4 regions of the Rouxiella sp. Mn2063 genome follow, and region 1 is predicted to be linked to each of the others. Evidence: predicted binding sites of a transcription regulator. Region 1 holds the regulator's gene; each other region holds the start of a gene.

Region 1 (3,187 bases):
TCGCTTCACTGTGGTTTGAACGCTCAAAAAAGCGGCTAAACATAACAACTTAGCTTGATATCAGCGCAGTTAGACGTTGTGAACGCCAGTGCGGCTAGGGTATGATTGCGCGCTGTAATTTTGCCGCCCCGACGGCTCTTTTGGTATGGGGCGCAGAAGCTAAATTGGTTTAGGGTTTATACCAACGTCATGCCAAGAAGCGGTTAAGCGAAAGCTACCTCGCATCTTGAAAATCGACCGGTATATCAGCCCGAAATGTGTTAACCATCTAATCAACAGTCAGCATGCTGCCTTTTGATATAACTTCCCTAGTTGTACCGCTTACCTATGGCAAAAGAACAACTGGACCGCACGACGATTGATCTGTTTGCTGAGGATCGCCGTCCGGGGCGTCCAAAAACGAATCCGCTTTCCCGTGATGAACAGCTCAGGATTAACAAGCGCAATCAGCTCCGCCGTGACAAAGTTAACGGTTTGCGACGCGTAGAGCTAAAAATTAATGCTGAAGCTGTTGATACACTGAACAAGTTGGCAGAACAGCGAAATATCAGTCGTAGTGAACTTATCGAAGAGTTGCTATTAGCACATCTTAGCGATTTGCATGACTAATTGTTCCACCCGAAAGAGCACACAAAGGCGATAACACTTCCCTTTATTGCCCGATAAAATGCCCTCTTATTAATCGGTGGAATGCGGGCATGTTATCTCCTTGGTGAGTTTGCTATCATCCTCCGCATGTGCCCCTGAAAAAGTAAATGACTTTGCCAGGAACTAATTAAGAACAAGAGGTTGGGTAAACTTATGGCCGTAGTAGGTATCTTCTTTGGGTCCGATACAGGTAACACTGAAAACATCGCTAAAATGATCCAGAAACAATTAGGCAAAGATGTAGTGGAAGTTCACGACATCGCTAAAAGCACTAAGGAAGATCTGGAGAAGTTTGATATTTTGCTGATTGGTATACCGACTTGGTATTACGGTGAAGCGCAGTGTGACTGGGATGACTTCTTCCCTACACTCGAAGAAATTGATTTCGAAGGTAAATTGGTCGCGTTATTTGGCTGTGGCGACCAGGAAGACTATGCGGAATACTTCTGTGATGCGATGGGCACAGTGCGCGATATTATCGAGCCACGCGGCGCCGTCATCGTTGGCCACTGGCCAACCGAAGGTTATCACTATGAAGCCTCAAAAGGTTTGGCCGATGATACTCACTTCATTGGATTAGCTATCGATGAAGACCGCCAGCCAGAATTAACCAACGAACGTGTTGAAGCTTGGGTGAAACAAATCACCGAAGAGTTAAGTTTATCTGAAATTATCGGCTGATAAGCACAGCATAAACTGATTTACCCCTTAACATTTAAGGGGTAAAAACTATTACTGCAATTAACAATTTAACAGCAACAAAATTGTGACTTTTCCACGTATCAAGGTACACTTAGTACATCTGTTTTATCGAGTAAGTCAGTTCGGCCACCAGCATGTCTGACGTAAACGATCGTTTTTAACAGCCCACCGTTTTGCTATAGCTCGACAATCCTATAACAAAACGTTAATTTTTGTGCCAACCGATGCCAAAGGCTTTTGCCTCAACTTGATTAGCATAGTGACAGGACTGAATCCGCATGACTGACAACAACACCGCACTGAAGAAAGCCGGCCTAAAAGTCACGCTTCCACGACTGAAAATTCTGGAAGTGCTGCAAGCTCCAGCTGGTCACCACGTCAGCGCGGAAGATCTTTATAAAGAACTTATTGATATGGGCGAAGAAATTGGCCTGGCAACGGTTTACCGCGTGCTGAACCAATTCGACGACGCTGGTATCGTGACTCGCCACAATTTCGAAGGTGGTAAGTCTGTATTTGAATTGACCCAGCAACATCATCACGATCACTTGATCTGCTTAGATTGTGGCCGCGTTATTGAGTTCAGAGACGAGTATATTGAAGCTCGCCAACGCGAAATTGCCAAGAAACATGGAATTAAGCTGACTAACCATAGTCTTTATCTCTACGGTCACTGTGAACTTGGCGATTGCCGCGAAGACGACACATTGCACGGTGAAGGCTAAATAAGATTTAAGGCAAAGTGAGAAAGAAAGTACTCGCCTAATTCTTAACAGATTAACCGCTGAAAAGCGGTTTTTTTATGCCCGTTATTTATTCGTTATTGCCCGCAAAAAAACACAGGCCCGAAATTCGAGGCCTGCGTTTGTGATGATTGAAGCTAAGACCTTCGTTTATTGGATGATGTCCACTCGCTCCTCGCGGCTAAAACGCTTGCCGTCGGCGCTGGCCGAACGCACCCAAACTTCTCCCAGCACCTGAGGACGAACGTTATCGTCATAATGCTGCCACTGTTTACCTGCATCTTGCGAATACTCAATCGCTAAACCTGGCAAAGCAATATTAGCAACCAACTGTTTATCAACAATACGTGCTCCTGGTACTGGCAAACGGTAACCAATCTCCGCTTTATCCATTTTCGGCAATTCACGCTGCCCCATTAAGTTGGCGAAACGCATCCAATCAGTAGCCAACGCCTGGGTATTAACAAAGTGGGTTTTACCGCCAGAGAAGTTTCTGCCTGCTTGGTAATCCAGCTCCCATTCAGCACGGTGCCATGCGCGTTCAGCCAATGGCAACATACGTGGATAAATCATATATTCCATCTGCTGGTCGGTACGCACTGTCTCGCTCCAGGATTGTCCAGAAAGCCCGAAAGCCCCCGGCCAAGGTTTATCGCTCTTGGCTTCAAAAGCGTTACCATCACGATCGACCGATGTTTCCGCATTTTGCGGCAGGTTATCAGGGGCGAAGCTAAAGACTTTCGCTTCGTCGCTAAAGCGCGTTCCCCAGTAGTAACCACGCTCTTGCGGGTTCACTTCGTAAGGGTGATCGAAGTAGACATAATCTGGATTGGAGATAGTGACTTCATAGCCTTTATTGGCCCAGTCATTGACGCTATCGAAACCGCCCCAGTACAGCGCATCCCAGAAGTTCACTCCAACGCGCTTAGTGGCAAATGCCTTAGAGTCTTTTGCATCTTTCAGACCATCTTGCCAGGCCTGCATCTTCTCAATGCCGTGATCGTTGACCATTTTGCTCACTTCGATAGCAAAATGGCTGGCAAGGTGCTCAACATCTTCAACCTTACCGGATGTCACTAGCGCCTGACAAACTT
Region 2 (3,187 bases), on a different contig from region 1:
CAGAAGTTGGATCAGTCAATTGCGACGGAAATTCATCAAGTCGATCAATCTTTAGATCTGCTCAGTGCGGCGATCCGCGCCTATCTGGCGGATCTCGGGCAGGACGGCTTAAGTGATTCGGATGCTGACAGGGCACAAGAGATCTTGATGTTTGTGATCAACGTTGAACATGCCGGAGACATCCTGGCGAGCAGCCTGACGCAATTGGCAACGCGCCGCTCGCGCCGCAGCGAAGTGTTTAATGAGTTTGAATTAAACAATATCCGCCTATTGCATTGGGAGATCCTCACTAGCCTGCGCATGGCGGTCACGGCGTTTCTCGGTGAAGACCTACATGCGGCGCAGCAACTGGTGGCACGCAAAGAAGTGATTCGCCAATTAGAGGCTTCTGCCAGCCGCGAACACTTTAAAACCTTGCGTGAAGATAAAAATGCCTGGGCCGAATCTGGAGATATTTTCCAGCGCGTGCTGCGTGATTACCGCCGTGTACATCATCACATTGCGGCCGTGGCGTACCCGGTCATTGACCGTTTGGGTGGGGTAGTCAAGGACAACGCCACCTATGGCGAGAGCGCGTAAAAGAGCATCAACTAAGCAGGTGAGAGTGATTAACAATGAGAATACTAATAACCGCCGGACGATTTTACGCCGATATTAATATCGTCAAGAGAATGCTGGATTTGTACCATGAGGCCAATAGAATCAGCGTCGTCATTCATGGTGGACATCAGTCTTTAGGACCGACGATCGAAAACTGGGCACGCGATGCGGATGCTAATATTGTTCGCTATCCGCCTAATTGGTCGCTACACGGCAAATATGCTGAGGCTAAACGTAACTTGTTTATGCTCGAAGATAGCCAACCTGACGCAATGTTAGTGTTTCCGGGCGGCGAAGATACGGCTGATTTTGTCGATATGGCGAGAAAACGCGGGATAAAAGTCATCGAAACCGACATGTGACAGGCATAGCCAGGGCGGGAAAGCAGTCATACTCTGCTTCCCGCCCTGGTTATTCATATGGGTAAACGTTATTCAGGTGCGTAAATAGCGCTGTGGCGTTTCACCCAAGGATTTTTTAAACATCGAAATAAACGCGCTCGGGCTGTGATAACCCAGCTTGTTGGCAACGGACATCACCGTATCGCCCTGTGCCAATTGCGCGATAGCTTCGGAGAGCCTTAATTGCTGCCGCCAACGGGCAAAGGTCATACCGGTCTGCTCGCGAAATAAACGGGTTAAGGTGCGCGAGCTGGCACCGACTTTATTACCCCAAAAATCCAGCGTGGCATTGTTATCCGGTGTGGCAAGCATCAATTCACAAATGCTGAGTAAACGGCGGTCGGTTGGCAAGGGCAGTTTACACACAGGACTATCAGGGGTATTTTTCAGTTCATCAAATAATAGTGGTACGATTAGCGCCGCGCGAGAGGGATTGGCTGATGTGGCGGTTTGCGCCAATAATAGGTTTTGCAGCAATTCATTCATCAACGGACTGACGTGAAGACTATGGCACTCGGGCCAAAATGCATCGCCGCTGTGTCTGTCCATATACAAATTGAGTACCTGAATATCGCCCAGCGCGTGCAACTCGTGCGGACAGTCCGAAGGCAGCCAGATAGCGCGTAAAGGCCCGAGTGTCCAGGAAGACTGCGGCGTTAGCACACGCACGACACCACGAGTGCAAAACAGCAGTTGTGCCGCCTCATGAGCGTGCCAATTTTCTCGCGATTGGTTGCGATAGAATTTGCTGCTCATCACTAATGTCGGGGCTTGCGCCGGAATTTCCAGACCGTAACCTTTACGCCAAGTTTTGTCCATTTCCAACAATCGCTCATCAGTTGTGATAAATCCGCCGAGTTATGTCTGTTTTGCGTTATTTGATAGCAAAACATCGAGAACATTCTATCCTGCACTCTGTTCAATTAAAAGTTAATGATTATCATTTGTATCCTCATTTTTGCGCTTTCTTTTTTATCGGGGATACACACATGCAGGGGAAATTCGGGTTCAAACCGCGGCCAGTCAGTGCGGCATTGCTTATGGTGCTCGCTGCCTGGCAAACGCAGGCCGCAGAAACGGCGACGGCCAGCGGTGCACCGACGGCTACGACCACCAGCTCTACAGCGCCAGCCAATGCGACGGTGTTGCCGTCGGTCACTGTATCGTCAAATACCAACAATAATGATGCCGATACCTTTGTGGCGAAACAGGCTAGCGGCGCGACGAAAAGCAACCGTCCGCTGTTGGAAACCTCACAGAGCGTATCTGTTGTTACCCAGGCGCAAATTGCTTCCCAGGGGGCACAAAACGTCTCGCAGGCGCTGCGTTATCTTGGCGGCGTACAATCTGAAGCTGGCGGGGCAGATTACCGTTTTGATACCGTGATCGTGCGCGGCTTTAACGCTGATGAATACCTCGATGGTCTGCGTTTGCCGACGGTGACCTATTGGTCACGTCCGAATTACGATGCCTATCTGCTTAACCGTATTGAAGTGATCAAAGGCCCAAACTCGGTGCTTTACGGTCAGGCTAGCCCTGGCGGCGTGGTGAACATGGTCAGCAAGCGCGCTACTGCCGATCCTATCCATGAAATTTATGTCACGACCGGCAACCATAATCTGACAGAAGGCGGTCTTGACCTCTCTGGCGCATTGGATAACGACCAGCATTGGCTGGGACGCGTAACCGCAACGGCCTCGAAAAGCGATACGCAGGTCGATTACACCCAGTACAAACATTACGATATTGCGCCAACCCTGACCTGGCAGCCGGATGACAAAACCAGCCTGACCTTCCTCAGCCAGTTCCGTAAAGATCCCGATGCGGGTTTCTTTAACCAACTGCCGGTGCAAGGCACGTTGGTCAATAACCCGAACGGTAAGATCCCGAGTAATTTCTACGGCGGACAGCCGGGCTTTGATAACTACAGTCGCTCACAAGAGAGCGTTGGTTATGAGTTTATCCATCATTTTGATGATGTCTGGACGCTGGAACAGAACCTGCGTTATATGCAGACTCGCAGCGATTACGCGATGGTTTATCCATTTGGTGTCGTGGCGAATGCACCCGAAGTGCATCGTTACAGCATGCATATCAATGAGAAGCTGAAAGATTTCGATGTTGATACTCGTCTGGGCGCTAAATTTGACACCGGCGCGGTCAAGCACGACATGTTGTTCGGCGTG
Region 3 (3,187 bases), on a different contig from region 1:
GCGTCGGCGCTTTAACGACGCTGCCAACCCGACGCAACGAGCCCATGACAAAAATCAGTACCACGCCAAGTAAGGCTGCACCAAAACCAAAACTTGTTGAGCTGTATACCGGCAACATCAACGATCCCATCGCCCCCAATAATAATGCACCAAATGCATCGCCCGTCACGTTCTGCGCTGTCCATAAGCCGTTTACCCGCCCGAGGAAATGATCCGGCGTCAGATTCTGGATCAGCGCATATTGCAGCAATGAGTTAATGGCACTGAGATAACCGAATGCCACCAGACAGAGCAGGGCCAAACCATACCAAGGCATCAAACCAAATAGCCCAACGGCAACAAATGCGGCAATCGCCGTGATCAACATCATCCAGCCAGGGCGAGCGGAATGCGAAATCCGTCCACTGGTGAAAGCTCCAATCGCCGCCCCAAGCGGTACCGCCGCGTACATATAACCCAGATGCGCCGTATCTATTTGCCAGATTTGCGCTATCGCCGGATAAAGCACCCGCACGGCGCTGGCCATGGTTAACAATGCGCCGATGAGGGCAACCATTCCTACAACTTTGTTTTGGAATAGAAAACCGACACCATTAATCAGCGCTCTTAACGGGTGTTCACGCGGTTGTGGCGGCGGAGGGAGCTGTGGCAGGCGTAACAATTGCAATACGGTTAATGCCGTCCCTATCGCTGCTAAGGCGTAATTCCACGCCACGCCGCCGCTGGCAATCACCAGACCACCGATCGCGGGCGATAAAATAGAGCCAAAGCGCACGGTTAACATACTCAACGCCCCGGCTTGCACCATATTCTCTCGCCCCACTAAAGCTGGCGTAGCTGCCAATAGCGCGGTGACCCCCACGGCACCAAAAAAACCGTCCCATACAGATAACAGATAAATCACCACTAGCGAGGGCGTCGGCAAAAGTGCGTTGATACATAAACCAATAAAGCCGATACCGCAGGTAGATCGTGCAAACAGGATCAATCGACGGCGCTCATAGCGATCCGCCATAACACCGCCCATTAACAGACCGATGAACATACCGCATCCCGCTAACGTTACCGACAGACCCACTAACATCGTCGAGCCAGTCATCGCCTGTATTTGTACCGGTAAGGCGATAGCGAGCATGCCTAACGCCACAATAGAGATGAAGCGAGCACAGAAGACCGCACGAAAGTCAGGGTGGGTTTTTAGCAGACCAAAATTGAGTAAAATCGAGGGCTTATCCATAGCATTCCCATAACAACGGGTGAAAAGGCACAGCGCGAAGGCTGCATTAAGTCGATAAGTCATGTTACCATAGACAAATACAATCAATAACGATAATAAATATCATTATCATTCAATTTGATATAACAGGTTGCCATGGTTAGGCTTTTACGCAGAGGAACTCTGCCGCCGTCTTCTCAAATTGCGTCCACATTAACGCGCCCCACCCGTTCCAGCTGGCATCAAGTCGGCGGCATGTTATTGGCTGCCGTTCTATTATTTTGCGTCGTGGTACTCAGCCTCTCTATTGGCGCAAAGTCTATTCCATTTGCAACGGTGCTTTCTGCGCTGAACGGCACTTGTAACAGTGCCGACTGTGTCATCGTCAGCGATGCTCGCATTCCACGCACGCTGGCAGGTATTTTAGCCGGTATCGCGCTAGGTCTGTCTGGCGTATTAATGCAAACCCTTACCCGAAACCCGCTGGCCGATCCTGGCATTCTTGGCGTCAACGCCGGTGCAAGTTTTGCCGTAGTGATCGGTATTGCTTTCTTTGGTGCCACAGACGTTGGCCACTATTTATGGTTTGCCTTTGTCGGCGCGATGTTAGCCACATTACTCGTCGCAATGATCGGCGCTATCGGTGGTGGGCGGCTCAACCCAATACGTTTGACGCTGGCAGGCGTGGCGTTGGGGGCAGTACTCGAAGGGATGTCATCGGGTATTTCGTTGCTCAACCCGCAGGTTTTTGATCAGCTGCGCTTCTGGCAGGCTGGCTCGCTGGATATTCGTAATATGGCGGTAGTTCGTACAGTGACGCCGCCGATTATCCTCGGCGCACTGATTGCCTTAGGTATGACCCGTGCATTAAATACATTAAGTATGGGAAGCGAACTGGCAACCGCGTTGGGAACCCGTATCGCAGGCACACAACTAGCCGGGCTGCTGGCGGTAACACTGTTGTGTGGTGGAGCAACCGCTGCCGTTGGGCCTATCGCCTTTATCGGCTTGATGATGCCGCATATTGCCCGCCGTTTAGCCGGTCCAGACTTGCGCTGGGCATTACCCTGGACGCTATTATTGACCCCGATCTTATTACTGACCGCGGATATCGTTGGCCGCTTGTTGGTGGCCGGTGAGTTAAGAGTGTCAATTATTACCGCGCTGCTTGGTGCGCCAGTGCTGATTATTCTGGTGCGTCAGCGTTCCATGCTGCGAAGGGGCTAATTGTGACAATACTCACTACTCGCCCTGCGATATCCGCGCCTCGTCAGGTTCTCTCACGCCAGTGGCTTATTGCACTTATGCTGCTGTGTATCTGCTTGCTGCTAGCAGTTTATGCGCTGGGAACCGGCACATTGTCGTTAAGCGCAACTCAGGTGATTGATGCACTGCGTGGCGAAGGCCCGCGTAATTTCTCAGTGATCGTCAACCAATGGCGTTTACCGCGCGTAAGCATGGCGCTGATCATTGGCGCGGCCTTAGGCGTGAGCGGCGCTATTTTCCAATCGCTGATGCGTAATCCCCTCGGTAGCCCTGATGTTATTGGTTTCAATAGCGGTGCCTACAGCGGCGTACTGATCGCGCTGGTGTTGTTTAACAGCGGGATCGCCGGCATCACAACGGGTGCGATGGTTGGCGGTATTTTCACCGCCGCTATTGTTTATCTATTGGCCTGGCGCAACGGTGTAGAAACCTTCCGGTTGATTATCGTGGGCATTGCCGTGCGTGCCCTGTTTATGGCGGGAAATACCTGGCTGTTGATCAGCGCCTCGCTCGAGTCGGCACTCAGCGCCGGGCTATGGAACGCCGGCTCGCTAAACGGCATCACCTGGGCCAAAAGCGCGCCGGTGATTGGCCTGATTGTTATTGCATTACTGATGGCGCTGCTGTTGTCGCGACGCATGAAGCTCTTAGAAATGGGCGATGATACTGCCTGTGCCCTTGGCGTCTCTGTCGAACCATCTCGAC
Region 4 (3,187 bases), on a different contig from region 1:
ATGCCATCTCACACGCGGTTTTACCGGGTATTGTTTTGGCCTTCGTGATGGGCATCCCATTGGTCATTGGCGCTTTTCTCTCCGGCATATTCTGCTCGATTGCCACCGGCTATCTAAAGGAAAATAGTCGGGTCAAAGAGGATACGGTGATGGGTATTGTCTTTTCTGGCATGTTTGCATTTGGGTTAGTGTTGTTTGCCCGAGTCGATACGGATCAACATTTAAGCCATATTTTATTCGGTAATATTTTGGGCATTACCGATGGTGAGTTACAGCAAACGCTGTGGATTGCTGGTTTTGCCTTGGCTGTGGTGTTGTTAAAACGTAAAGACTTTATGCTGTATTGTTTTGACCCTAACCACGCGCGGGTGGTCGGCTTGCCGGTGAGAGTATTGCATTACGGATTATTATGCCTGCTGGCGTTGACCATTGTTGCGTCGTTGCAAGCCGTTGGAGTGATTCTGGTGATTGCGATGCTGATTGCACCGGGCATCATTGCTTTTATGCTGTGCCGCAGTTTTGACCGTATGTTGCTGGTAGCGACAATCGCTTCCGTGTTCTCTTGTGTGGTGGGTACTCTGATAAGCTTCCATATTGATGGGGCTACTGGACCCTGTATTGTAATTCTACAGGCGATTCTTTTTGTTATCGCATTGCTTTATAGCAATTTTAAATCGTCACAATATGCCAAAACTAACCTCTCAACGCAGCAACCTGACGCGTAGTTCCTTGGGCCAGAGCGGAGGCGTGATTCCTTCCGCTCTGGCTGCAACGTATTAGTTCATTTTGGGCTCATAAGGCAGGCGCGAAAACTTGTGTGATTCAGCCCGATAGTGGGCAACACGCTCGCGGAAATACTCGCGTAAGTGTTCTGGTTGCGCACGTTCGGCAATTTCTGCCACCACCGGCATGTTATAGCGCTCTTTAAATGCTACGCCGGACGCGGCCAGATCAACATTGATCTTATCCATCTCTTCTTTGCTGATTTCAGCTAAGTTGCGGTTCATTCACGGTTCCTGCTGATTGGGTGATGTATGGAATAAAGCCCGTTACAGGCATTGTTGGCGTCATTGTACAAGACACATGACAACAGGTGAACGGTCTTAGTATTGATTCAATGAACGCTATTATTTAGAATTTAATTAATCTAATTGATATTCACAATCATTTATATTTATTCTTATTGGCATAATTTAAATGAAGAGGGGATATATAAAATATTATATTAGGAATAAGAATGATTCTCTTTAATGTAAAGTGATTTTATTGAATAATTATCAATAACAACTTGGTTGGTTTATTAAGTGTTTTAAAATCAACATGTTGTAATTTTATGGTTAAATTATTGCTTTTGCTTTTAAATATTTGTTTTTATTTTATCCTCAACTTGGCATAATAACTGAAATGACGTAAGTCACCTGCCGAATATTACTTGAAAGTTAATTTCATGGAGCCGTTATGCTTAAGAAAGAAATGATTACCAAACTCAATGACCAGCTTAACCTTGAGTTTTACTCTGCTAATTTATATTTACAGATGAGCGCTTGGTGTAGCGAAAAAGGTTTTGAAGGCGCAGCTGCTTTCTTAAGAGAACATTCTCAAGAAGAGATGGGCCACATGCAACGTCTGTTCAAATACCTGAGCGATACCGGAGCGTTGCCTGTTTTGGGCGCTATTGCCGCACCGCCAACTGATTTCGCTTCTCTGGCTGATGTGTTCCAACAGACTTATGAACACGAGCAACTGATCACTGTACGTATCAACGAATTGGTTGATGCGGCGATGACCTCAAAAGATTATTCAACCTTCAACTTCCTGCAATGGTATGTTGCAGAGCAGCATGAAGAAGAGACATTGTTCAAATCTGTGCTGGATAAACTGAGCTTGGTGAGCAACACCGGCAATGGTCTGTTCTTCGTTGATAAAGATTTGAAGGGTATGGTAGGACAGAGTCAACAGTCCTAATGACCTGCCGCATTTGACGTTGTGTCCGTGTAGGCGACGTTTTGCTTCTCGGATACAACACGATTATTGTGGGTATCTGTATTACCGCGTTTGATCTTCAGACGCGGTATTTTTTTAGCTTTTCGTGCCAATTCATCGTATTTCCTCCCCTTAGAAATCTCCGAAAAACAATTTTGACAGACCGCTCTGGCGCTTTGCGTTAAAGTTGCCGGGCCGTTACATTTTTAATTCAAAATTAGGGAGAAATCATGTCGCACAAATCTACTTCTACACTGCGTATTTTGGCTACTGCGGGCGTTGTATTGTTTGGTCTGGCTTCACAACAGGCAATGGCGCATGCACACCTGAAAACTGAAACCCCGGCGGCTAATGCCGTGGTGACCAGCTCTCCAACTGAGCTAACCCTAGGCTTCAGCGAAGGCGTTGAGCCAAGCTTCAGCAAAGTTGAAGTGAACGGCCCAGATAACAAGCCTGTTAAAACCGGTGCTTTCACCCTCGCAGAAAAAGACAACACTCAAGTTCTGATCCCACTGCCGACGCCGCTGACTAGCGGTAAATATCAGGTTTCATGGCACGTTGTTTCCGTTGATGGACACAAAACTCAGGGACAATACATTTTCACTGTCAAATAACTATGAGCCTGGCGACACTGTTTGTTCTTTGCCGGTTTATCCATTTTGCCTCGTTAATGCAGCTATTTGGCTCTTTGGTTTTTATCCGGTTGTTGCCGCCTAAGACTTTCTCCCAACTGCTGGTGGCTAAAAACCAGCGGTTGGTGGCTATATCCGTCTGGGCAATGGCAATCACGGCAATTGCTATGTTAGCGATTCAGGCCGGGATGATGGGGAATGGCTGGCAAGACAGTATCAATCTTAACGTCTGGCTATTGGTACTCACTACCACCTTTGGTGAGGTTTGGCGCTGGCACATGCTGTTAGCAGTATTCACTGTGCTGCTGTTGCTAAATCAATGGTTGCCCGGGCGTGAGATAGGTGTGCTGCTGCTGGTGACTCTGTCATTAATTAGCCAAGCGCTGATCGGGCACGCAGCGATGAACGAAGGCATGTTAGGCTGGGTACAGCGTAGTAATCATGCATTACACTTGCTCAGCGCGAGTTATTGGTTTGGTAGCTTGCTGCCATTGTTGACATGTCTGCTGTACACCAAAAAACCTGCTTTACGGCAGGATGCAATTGCAACACTGCTAAGGTTCTCTACCTAC

The links. The regulator Fur, encoded in region 1, represses iron uptake genes when iron is present. The targets are predictions, from matches to a motif close to ATAATAATGAGAACNACTATCAA.
Region 2: the regulator Fur is predicted to act here: its motif matches at 1,929-1,951, upstream of ACL9RG_RS07645 (TonB-dependent siderophore receptor).
Region 3: the regulator Fur is predicted to act here: its motif matches at 1,327-1,349, upstream of entS (enterobactin transporter EntS).
Region 4: the regulator Fur is predicted to act here: its motif matches at 1,232-1,254, upstream of ftnA (non-heme ferritin).

What each region holds. Positions count from the first base shown of each region.
Region 1 covers NZ_JBMOUD010000009.1:51,434-54,620, forward strand. Annotated here, with positions in the region: gene ybfE (LexA regulated protein) at 328-609, shown strand; gene fldA (flavodoxin FldA) at 802-1,329, shown strand; gene fur (ferric iron uptake transcriptional regulator) at 1,629-2,075, shown strand; gene ACL9RG_RS14280 (family 20 glycosylhydrolase) at 2,244-3,187, opposite strand, start outside.
Region 2 covers NZ_JBMOUD010000004.1:34,652-37,838, reverse strand. Annotated here, with positions in the region: gene ACL9RG_RS07660 (Na/Pi cotransporter family protein) at 1-579, shown strand, start outside; gene ACL9RG_RS07655 (SLOG family protein) at 615-962, shown strand; gene ACL9RG_RS07650 (helix-turn-helix domain-containing protein) at 1,035-1,820, opposite strand; gene ACL9RG_RS07645 (TonB-dependent siderophore receptor) at 1,991-3,187, shown strand, end outside.
Region 3 covers NZ_JBMOUD010000007.1:220,395-223,581, forward strand. Annotated here, with positions in the region: gene entS (enterobactin transporter EntS) at 1-1,237, opposite strand, end outside; gene fepD (Fe(3+)-siderophore ABC transporter permease) at 1,472-2,443, shown strand; gene fepG (iron-enterobactin ABC transporter permease) at 2,521-3,187, shown strand, end outside.
Region 4 covers NZ_JBMOUD010000003.1:298,079-301,265, forward strand. Annotated here, with positions in the region: gene ACL9RG_RS06810 (metal ABC transporter permease) at 1-725, shown strand, start outside; gene ACL9RG_RS06815 (DNA polymerase III subunit theta) at 777-1,007, opposite strand; gene ftnA (non-heme ferritin) at 1,459-1,965, shown strand; gene copC (copper homeostasis periplasmic binding protein CopC) at 2,211-2,597, shown strand; gene copD (copper homeostasis membrane protein CopD) at 2,600-3,187, shown strand, end outside.